4 regions of the Klebsiella grimontii genome follow, and region 2 is predicted to be linked to each of the others. Evidence: predicted binding sites of a transcription regulator. Region 2 holds the regulator's gene; each other region holds the start of a gene.
What was found. The regulator PurR, encoded in region 2, represses purine synthesis genes. The targets are predictions, from matches to a motif close to CANGCAAACGTTTGCNTG.
Positions count from the first base shown of each region.

Region 1: gcvT (glycine cleavage system aminomethyltransferase GcvT) is a predicted target of PurR. The motif match lies at 1,202-1,219, and genes of this name have one in related genera.
Region 3: ACE3MN_RS00465 (nucleobase:cation symporter-2 family protein) is a predicted target of PurR. The motif match lies at 997-1,014, and genes of this name have one in related genera.
Region 4: ACE3MN_RS17460 (amino acid aminotransferase) is a predicted target of PurR. The motif match lies at 1,076-1,093, and genes of this name have one in related genera.

Region 1 covers NZ_CP169721.1:828,642-830,844, forward strand. The annotation lists gene ubiI (FAD-dependent 2-octaprenylphenol hydroxylase) at 1-887, shown strand, start outside; gene gcvT (glycine cleavage system aminomethyltransferase GcvT) at 1,308-2,203, shown strand, end outside.
Region 2 covers NZ_CP169721.1:2,430,473-2,432,675, forward strand. The annotation lists gene punR (DNA-binding transcriptional activator PunR) at 1-374, shown strand, start outside; gene purR (HTH-type transcriptional repressor PurR) at 393-1,418, opposite strand; gene ACE3MN_RS11535 (YnhF family membrane protein) at 1,715-1,804, shown strand; gene ACE3MN_RS11540 (MFS transporter) at 1,970-2,203, shown strand, end outside.
Region 3 covers NZ_CP169721.1:94,454-96,656, reverse strand. The annotation lists gene gltS (sodium/glutamate symporter) at 1-778, opposite strand, end outside; gene ACE3MN_RS00465 (nucleobase:cation symporter-2 family protein) at 1,066-2,203, shown strand, end outside.
Region 4 covers NZ_CP169721.1:3,699,293-3,701,495, forward strand. The annotation lists gene ACE3MN_RS17455 (porin) at 1-969, shown strand, start outside; gene ACE3MN_RS17460 (amino acid aminotransferase) at 1,157-2,203, shown strand, end outside.

The DNA.
Region 1 (2,203 bases), 1.6 Mb from region 2:
ACATTATTGAAAACGCCGTGGTGCATCATGCTCTGTGGCAAAAAGCGCAGCGCTGCGCGGACGTCACCCTGCTGGCTCCGGCGCAGCTGCAGCAGGTCGCGTGGGGAGAGAATGAGGCCTTTCTTAGCCTGCAGGACGGCGGCATGTTAACCGCCCGGCTGGTGGTTGGCGCCGATGGGGCCAATTCGTGGCTGCGCAACAAAGCCGATATTCCGCTGACCTATTGGGATTATCACCATCATGCGCTGGTTGCCACTATTCGCACCGAAGAGCCGCACGAAGCGGTGGCGCGTCAGGCGTTCCACGGCGAAGGGATCCTCGCGTTCCTGCCGCTGAGCGATCCGCACCTTTGCTCTATCGTCTGGTCGCTCTCTCCTGAAGAGGCGGAGCGGATGCGGGCGGCGGACGATGCCGCTTTCAACCAGGCGCTGAATATTGCTTTCGATAACCGCCTGGGTTTGTGCGCCGTGGAGAGCGAGCGTCAGGTTTTCCCGCTGACCGGCCGCTACGCGCGGCAGTTTGCCGCCCATCGTCTGGCGCTGGTTGGCGATGCCGCCCATACCATTCATCCGCTGGCCGGGCAGGGCGTCAATCTTGGCTTTATGGATGCTGCTGAGCTGATCGAGGAGCTCAAACGCCTGCATGCGCAGGGCAAGGATATCGGTCAGCATCTGTATCTGCGTCGCTATGAGCGCAGCCGCAAGCATAGCGCCGCGGTGATGCTGGCGGGGATGCAGGGCTTTCGCGACATGTTCTCCGGCAGCCATCCTGCGAAAAAACTGCTGCGCGATATCGGCCTTAAGCTGGCGGATACATTGCCCGGCGTGAAGCCGCAGCTTATTCGTCAGGCGATGGGGCTCCACGACCTGCCTGCCTGGTTACGTTAAGTCCATCACACTTCTCTCACCCGGCCTCGCGCCGGGTTTTCTCCTCTCATTTGAAATAATCTAATTTCACCTCGTTTTTCGCATTAGTTTTATTAATGTTACCTTTTTTTTGTTATAGAAATTAGGCTCGTCATTTCGCAGAAAATATCATCATGCGCTGCTTTTTTACCTTATTTGTTTAATTTTATGCGGCTTAACTCGCTTTATTGTAGCTAAAAACTCTGTAGGCTCTTCGGCTGATTTTAGTCATAAGCTAATGTGATGTCCTGACCGGGCTTATGGTTTAGTGCGGATATCGGTGGTAAGTTCAGGCCAAAGAGAACGTTTGCGTCGGTGTCCGTTAGCGATGCCGGCGGCGTTTTTCGCGGCGCAAAAACGCCAAAAATAGTGGCTGGTTCCGTTTTATTCGATGAGGAAAAGATGGCTCAACAGACTCCGTTGTTTGAACAACACACGCTATGCGGCGCGCGCATGGTGGATTTCCATGGCTGGATGATGCCGCTGCATTACGGATCCCAGATTGATGAGCATCATGCGGTGCGCGGCGATGCCGGAATGTTCGATGTGTCGCACATGACCATCGTCGATTTCCACGGCAGCCGAATCCGCGAGTTTCTGCGCTATTTGCTGGCTAACGACGTAGCGAAGCTCACCGTGCCAGGCAAAGCGCTCTATAGCGGCATGCTGACCGCCTCCGGCGGCGTCATTGATGACCTGATTGTTTATTTCCTTTCTGAAGACTATTTCCGCCTCGTTGTTAACTCCGCCACCCGTGAAAAAGATCTCGCCTGGATCGCCCAGCAGTCTGAATCTTATGGTCTTGAAATAACCGTGCGCGACGATCTTTCCCTGATCGCAGTCCAGGGGCCCAGGGCGAAAGAGAAAGCGGCGACGCTGTTTACCGACGCGCAGCGTCAGGCCGTGGAAGGCATGAAGCCTTTCTTTGGCGTGCAGGCGGGCGATCTGTTTATTGCGACCACCGGCTATACCGGCGAAGCGGGTTATGAAATCGCGCTGCCGAACGAGCAGGCGGTAGATTTCTGGCGCGGCCTGCTCGATGCGGGCGTTAAGCCATGCGGCCTCGGCGCGCGCGATACGCTGCGCCTGGAAGCGGGCATGAACCTTTACGGCCAGGAGATGGACGAAGGCGTCTCTCCGCTGGCGGCTAATATGGGCTGGACCATTGCCTGGGAACCGACTGACCGTGACTTCATCGGGCGTGAAGCGCTGGAAATGCAGCGCGAAAAGGGCACCGAGCAGCTGGTGGGCCTGGTCATGACCGAGAAAGGCGTTCTGCGTGGCGGCCTGCCGGTGCG
Region 2 (2,203 bases):
AAATGGCGGGGCCTTTGAGCGATGACGTGTTGCGCAACTGGCCGTCGCTGGTCAGAGAGGATACGTCACGCTCGCTGCCGAAGCGGACCACGTGGCTGCTCGATAACCAGAAGAGGGTAGTCGTGCCGGACTGGGATGCTTCTGAAACCTGCCTCTCCGCCGGACTGTGCGTCGGTATGGTGCCCGGGCATTTAGCGCGTCCGTGGCTGGATAGCGGCGAATGGACGGCGCTGGAGCTGGAGAACCCCTTCCCGGATGCCGCATGCTGCCTGACGTGGCAGCAAAGCGACGCTTCGCCGGCGCTGCTCTGGTTACTGGATTATCTTGGCGATAGCGAAACGCTAAACCGGGAGTGGCTGCGGGCGCCGGAATAACCGACGCCGCAAGCAGGGCTAACGGCGATAATCGACAAACGGACCATCGGCCACGGAACGGCGCTCGACCAGGCGCGGATGGACTTCAATCGACTGCGAGACTTCACGCTTATTGACGATACGGTCCAGCAGCATATTAAAGGCCGCTTCGCCAAGAGAGTCCTTAGGCTGATGAATGGTGGTCAGTGCCGGGCTAAAGTAGCGGGCGTTGCGCACGTTATCATAACCGATCAGCGAAATATCCTGCGGCACGCGCAGGCCCATTTCATCCGCGGCGCAGATGGCGCCCATCGCCATAATATCCCCGCCGCAGAAGATGGCCGTTGGGCGAGGGTGCTGGGCGAGAATTTGCTGCATGGCGCGGTAGCCGGATTCCGGCTCGAAATCACCCTGTACAATCCAGTTTTCCGGGACGTTAATCTGCGCCTCTTCCATCGCTTTCATAAAACCCGCCAGCCGGCCTGCGCCGGTGTTACGCTCCAGCGGGCCGGGGATCACGCCGATGTCGCGATGGCCGCGTTCAACCAGGTAGCGTCCGGCGATATAGCCGCCCTCGAAGGCGTTATCGACGACCGAATCGGTAAAGTCGGCTTTTGCCTCGCCCCAGTCCATCACCACCATCGGGATATGGCGATACTCTTCCAGCATGCTTAACACCGATTCCGGATACTCGGAACACATCACCAGCAGGCCGTCGACGCGTTTCTGCGCCATCATTGACAAATAGGCGCGCTGTTTCTCCGGGTCGTTCCACGCGTTGCCGAGGATCAGGGTGTAGCCCTTCTGGAAACAGCTTTTCTCAACGGCTTCGATAATCTCAGCGAAATAGGCCGCTTCGCTGCTGGTCGCCAGCAGACCAATCGACTTGGTGTGATTGACCTTCAGGCTGCGGGCAACGGCGCTGGGGGAGTAATGCAGCTCTTTTATTGCCGCCCATACCGCATTGCGCGTCTCTTCCGCAACAAAACGGGTTTTGTTAATCACATGTGACACTGTTGTAGTGGAAACGTTTGCGCGCTTCGCTACATCTTTAATAGTTGCCATTACTTCTCACTCCAGACCTTGACCTGATCGTCTGTTTATCGGTACGTAAACGTTTGCCTGTACACACCCTGACGCCAAAATTGAGCATGGCATCACGTCGGGAAAACGACACAGAACGACAGGAAGGGGTCAATGGCCGATACGCTTTCAAATTAGCGTGGGATTTTGTCCGATCTTGGGGCAAAGGGGAAGAGTAAAAATGTGCATCACTCTAAATCTCGGAAGATTTTTACGCTATTCTGTGTAAAAATGAGCAAGCTCACTTTTCATGTGGGGATAATCAGGGGGAAAAATTGATGGATACAAATTTAAAGTTTTCGCTGACAACAACGATTATTGTTTTGGGTTTGATTGTTGCCGCAGGTTTGACCGCAGTACTGCACTAGTTCTGCGATAAGGGAGGGGCCGCTCTCCCTTTTACTCCACCTATTATTATCATTTTCGCAAAAATCTTTTGCCATTTCGTTCACTTTTGTTTTTCTGTGATTGATGTCATGCTTTTGACTTCTGATGAGATGCCGTCGCGGAAGGCGGCCTGATGGAGTCCCTGCATGAAAATCAACTTTCCCCTGCTCGCGCTGGCGATCGGTGCCTTTGGCATCGGCACGACCGAGTTCTCCCCGATGGGGCTATTACCGGTTATCGCTAAAGGCGTTGACGTTTCGATTCCGGCGGCGGGAATGCTGATTAGCACCTATGCCATCGGCGTAATGGTTGGCGCGCCGCTGATGACGCTGCTGCTCTCCCACCGCGCGCGCAGAAACGCGCTGATCTTTCTGATGGCG
Region 3 (2,203 bases), 2.3 Mb from region 2:
TGCTCAGGATCACGCCGATAAACAATACGCAAACGAAAGTGGGCAGTTCAAATACGGTTCCCGCCAGCAGTTGCGCAACGATCTTCCCTACCGTTAAGCAGATGGCGATCAGCGCAATGCTCTCAATCAGCACCAGCGAGGTGATCATGCGCCCCATATCCGGCTTTTCAAACGCGGTCGGCGCGAGCTGATCGTCCGGTGTGCCGTCAGGGGAAGAAGAGTGCTTAACCAGATAGCGCGCCACCGGCCCGCCGATCAGGCCGCCAAGGACGAGGCCGAAGGTTGCGCAAGCCATCGCCACTTCGGTGGCGTTGGCGAAACCATAGCGCTCAACAAACAACTTACTCCACGCCGCGCCAGTGCCGTGGCCGCCGGAAAGGGTAATCGAACCGGCCAGCAGCCCCATCAACGGGTCGAGGCCCAGCAGCTTCGCCATGCCGATACCGAGGGCGTTTTGCAGCAGCAGCAGCCCCACCACCACAATCAGGAACGTCCCCACGACTTTACCGCCAGCCCGCAGGCTGGCGAGGTTGGCGTTGAGGCCGATAGTGGCGAAGAACGCCAGCATTAGCGGATCTTTCAGGCTCATATCGAAATCAATTTCGATATCCATGCTTTTCTTTAATACCAGCAGCGCCAGCGCGACCAGCAGGCCGCCCGCGACGGGCTCAGGAATGGTGTATTTCTTGAGGAAAGGAACGGTTTGAACGAGTTTTCTACCCAGTAGCAACACTAAAGTTGCGGCAACGAGCGTCGATAAGGTATCGAGATGAAACATAAAAAAGAGCTCCTTATAGGCGCATGATCCATTCACACGCGACGATATTCCCGGTGTCGATTGCTTCTCATCATGAGTAATCGGGAAGGGATTTTAAGCAGAAGTGTGGAAAAAAGGACAGGAAAAGATATTTTGTAGGGATATTGATGCGATCAAGCATACAAAATGTTAATAAATGTTTGTTGCCTATTCCTTGTATAAATATTTATCGCTAACGAGTGGCAAACGTTTGCTTTTGGTCTACAGTCCGATAAAATCCCCGCTTTGCCACCTTTGGGATTGTTGTGATGTCCGTTAACACCGCAGAGTCAGAAAATGCGCAACCGGTTGCGCACAAGCAAACCAGCGAATTAATCTACCGCCTCGAAGACCGCCCGCCGCTACCGCAAACCCTGTTCGCCGCGTTCCAGCACCTGCTGGCGATGTTTGTCGCGGTCATCACTCCGGCGCTGTTAATTTGCCAGGCCCTGGGCCTTCCGGCTCAGGATACGCAACACATCATCAGCATGTCCCTTTTCGCCTCCGGCGTGGCATCCATCATTCAAATCAAAGCCTGGGGCCCGGTCGGCTCCGGTCTGCTCTCAATTCAGGGCACCAGCTTTAACTTCGTCGCGCCGCTGATCATGGGCGGCACCGCGCTGAAAACCGGCGGCGCCGATGTTCCGACCATGATGGCCGCGCTGTTCGGCACCCTGATGCTGGCCAGCTGTACGGAGATGGTTCTCTCCCGCGTCCTGCATCTCGCCCGCCGCATTATTACCCCGCTGGTCTCCGGCGTGGTGGTGATGATTATCGGCCTGTCGCTGATTCAGGTTGGCCTGACCTCCATCGGCGGCGGCTACGCGGCTATGGCCGATCACACCTTCGGCGCGCCGAAAAATCTGCTGCTGGCGGGCATCGTGCTGGCGCTGATCATTATCCTTAACCGCCAGCGCAACCCATATCTGCGCATCGCTTCGCTGGTTATCGCGATGGCGGCCGGCTACCTGGCGGCATGGTTGCTCGATATGCTGCCGGCCAATACCGCGCCGACGGAAAGCAGCCTGATTATGGTGCCTACGCCGCTGTACTACGGGCTGGGCATCGACTGGAACCTGCTGCTGCCGCTGATGCTGGTGTTTATGATTACCTCGCTGGAAACCATCGGCGATATTACCGCCACCTCTGACGTCTCCGAGCAGCCGGTTTCCGGCCCGCTCTATATGAAGCGTCTGAAGGGCGGCGTGCTGGCTAACGGCCTGAACTCCTTCGTCTCGGCGGTATTCAATACCTTCCCGAACTCCTGCTTTGGCCAGAACAACGGCGTGATACAGCTGACCGGCGTCGCCAGCCGCTATGTCGGTTTCGTGGTCGCGCTGATGCTGATCGTGCTCGGGCTGTTCCCGGCGGTGAGCGGTTTTGTACAGCATATTCCTGAGCCGGTGC
Region 4 (2,203 bases), 1.3 Mb from region 2:
GTTGGCGAGCACGTTTGGACCACCAACGGCGACACCAGCAGCGATGATACCACTTACGCCCGTATCGGCCTGAAAGGCGAAACCCAGATCAACGATCAGCTGATCGGCTACGGTCAGTGGGAATACAACATGGATGCGTCCAATGTTGAAGGTAAACAGACCACCAAAACTCGTCTGGCTTTCGCAGGCTTAAAAGCCGGTGAATATGGTTCATTCGACTACGGTCGTAACTATGGCGCCATCTACGACGTCGAAGCGGCAACCGACATGCTGGTTGAATGGGGCGGCGACGGCTGGAGCTATACCGACAACTTCATGACCGCGCGTACCAACGGCGTTGCAACCTACCGTAACTCTGACTTCTTCGGTCTGGTTGACGGTCTGAGCTTCGCGCTGCAGTACCAGGGTAAAAACGACGCTTCTAGTCGTGATGTTAAGAAACAAAACGGCGACGGCTTCAGCACCGCGGCAACCTACGCGTTTGACAACGGCGTTGCGCTGTCTGCTGGCTATGCGAACTCCAACCGCAGCGGCGATCAGAAAGCTGACCGTCAGGGCGAAAAAGCTGAAGCATGGGCAACCTCCGCTAAATATGACGCGAACAACGTCTACGCTGCGGTCATGTACTCCCAGACCTACAACATGACGCCGGAAAACGAAGGCAACTACTTCGCTAACAAAACTCAGAACTTCGAAGCCGTCGTTCAGTATCAGTTCGACTTCGGCCTGCGTCCGTCCATCGGCTACGTACAGACTAAAGGTAAAGACCTGCGCTCTCGCGCTGGCTTCTCCGGCGGCGATGCTGACCTGGTTAAATACGTCGAAGTGGGTACCTGGTACTACTTCAACAAAAACATGAACGTCTACGCTGCGTATAAATTCAACCAGCTGGACGACAACGATTACACCAAAGCCGCTGGCGTTGCGACCGACGACCAGGCCGCAGTGGGTATCGTTTACCAGTTCTAATCTGCAGTACACCCCTTCGTGATATGCCTAAAAAGCAGGACTTCGGTCCTGCTTTTCTGCTTTCCTGAGAGGAAGATCGTAACTTTCAAAAACCTTCTCGCTTTTTGTCGCAAACGGTTGGCAATTAACATAACTCCCGTTAACCTGATAGCGGATTTCCCTTCAGTAATCACAATGGAACCTCGTCATGTTTGAGAACATTACCGCCGCCCCTGCCGACCCAATTCTGGGCCTGGCCGATCTGTTTCGTGCCGATGACCGCCCAACAAAAATTAATCTTGGAATTGGTGTTTATAAAGATGAAACGGGTAAAACACCGGTCCTGACTAGCGTGAAAAAAGCAGAGCAGTATCTGCTGGAAAATGAAACCACCAAGAACTACCTGAGCATTGATGGTATCCCCGAATTTGGTCGCTGCACCCAGGAGCTTCTGTTTGGGAAAGGAAGCGCAATTATCAATGATAAACGCGCTCGCACCGCCCAAACGCCGGGCGGTACAGGCGGCCTGCGCGTCGCCGCCGATTTCCTGGCGAAGAACACCGATGCAAAACGTATTTGGGTGAGCAACCCTTCCTGGCCGAACCATAAAAGCGTATTTAATTCAGCCGGCCTGGAAGTTCGCGAATATACCTATTACGACGCCGCTAACCACAAACTCGACTTCGACGGTCTGCTGGCCAGCCTGAACGAAGCCCAGGCCGGCGACGTGGTGCTGTTCCACGGCTGCTGCCACAACCCTACCGGTATCGATCCGACGCTTGAGCAGTGGCAACAGCTGGCGCAGCTGTCGGTAGAAAAAGGCTGGCTGCCGCTGTTTGACTTCGCCTATCAGGGCTTTGCCCGCGGTCTGGAAGAAGACGCGGAAGGCCTGCGCGCTTTCGCTGCGCTGCATAAAGAGCTGCTGGTTTCCAGCTCCTACTCGAAGAACTTTGGCCTGTACAACGAGCGCGTAGGCGCCTGTACGCTGGTTGCCGCGGATCAGGAAACGGTAGACCGCGCGTTCAGCCAGATGAAGTCCGTCATTCGCGCTAACTACTCTAACCCACCGGCTCACGGCGCCTCGGTAGTGGCGACGATTCTCAGCAATGACGCGCTGCGCGCTATCTGGGAACAAGAGTTGACCGACATGCGTCAACGCATCCAGCGTATGCGCCTGCTGTTCGTGAATACCCTGCAGGAAAAAGGCGCCAGCCGCGATTTCTCTTTCATCATTCAGCAAAACGGGATGTTCTCG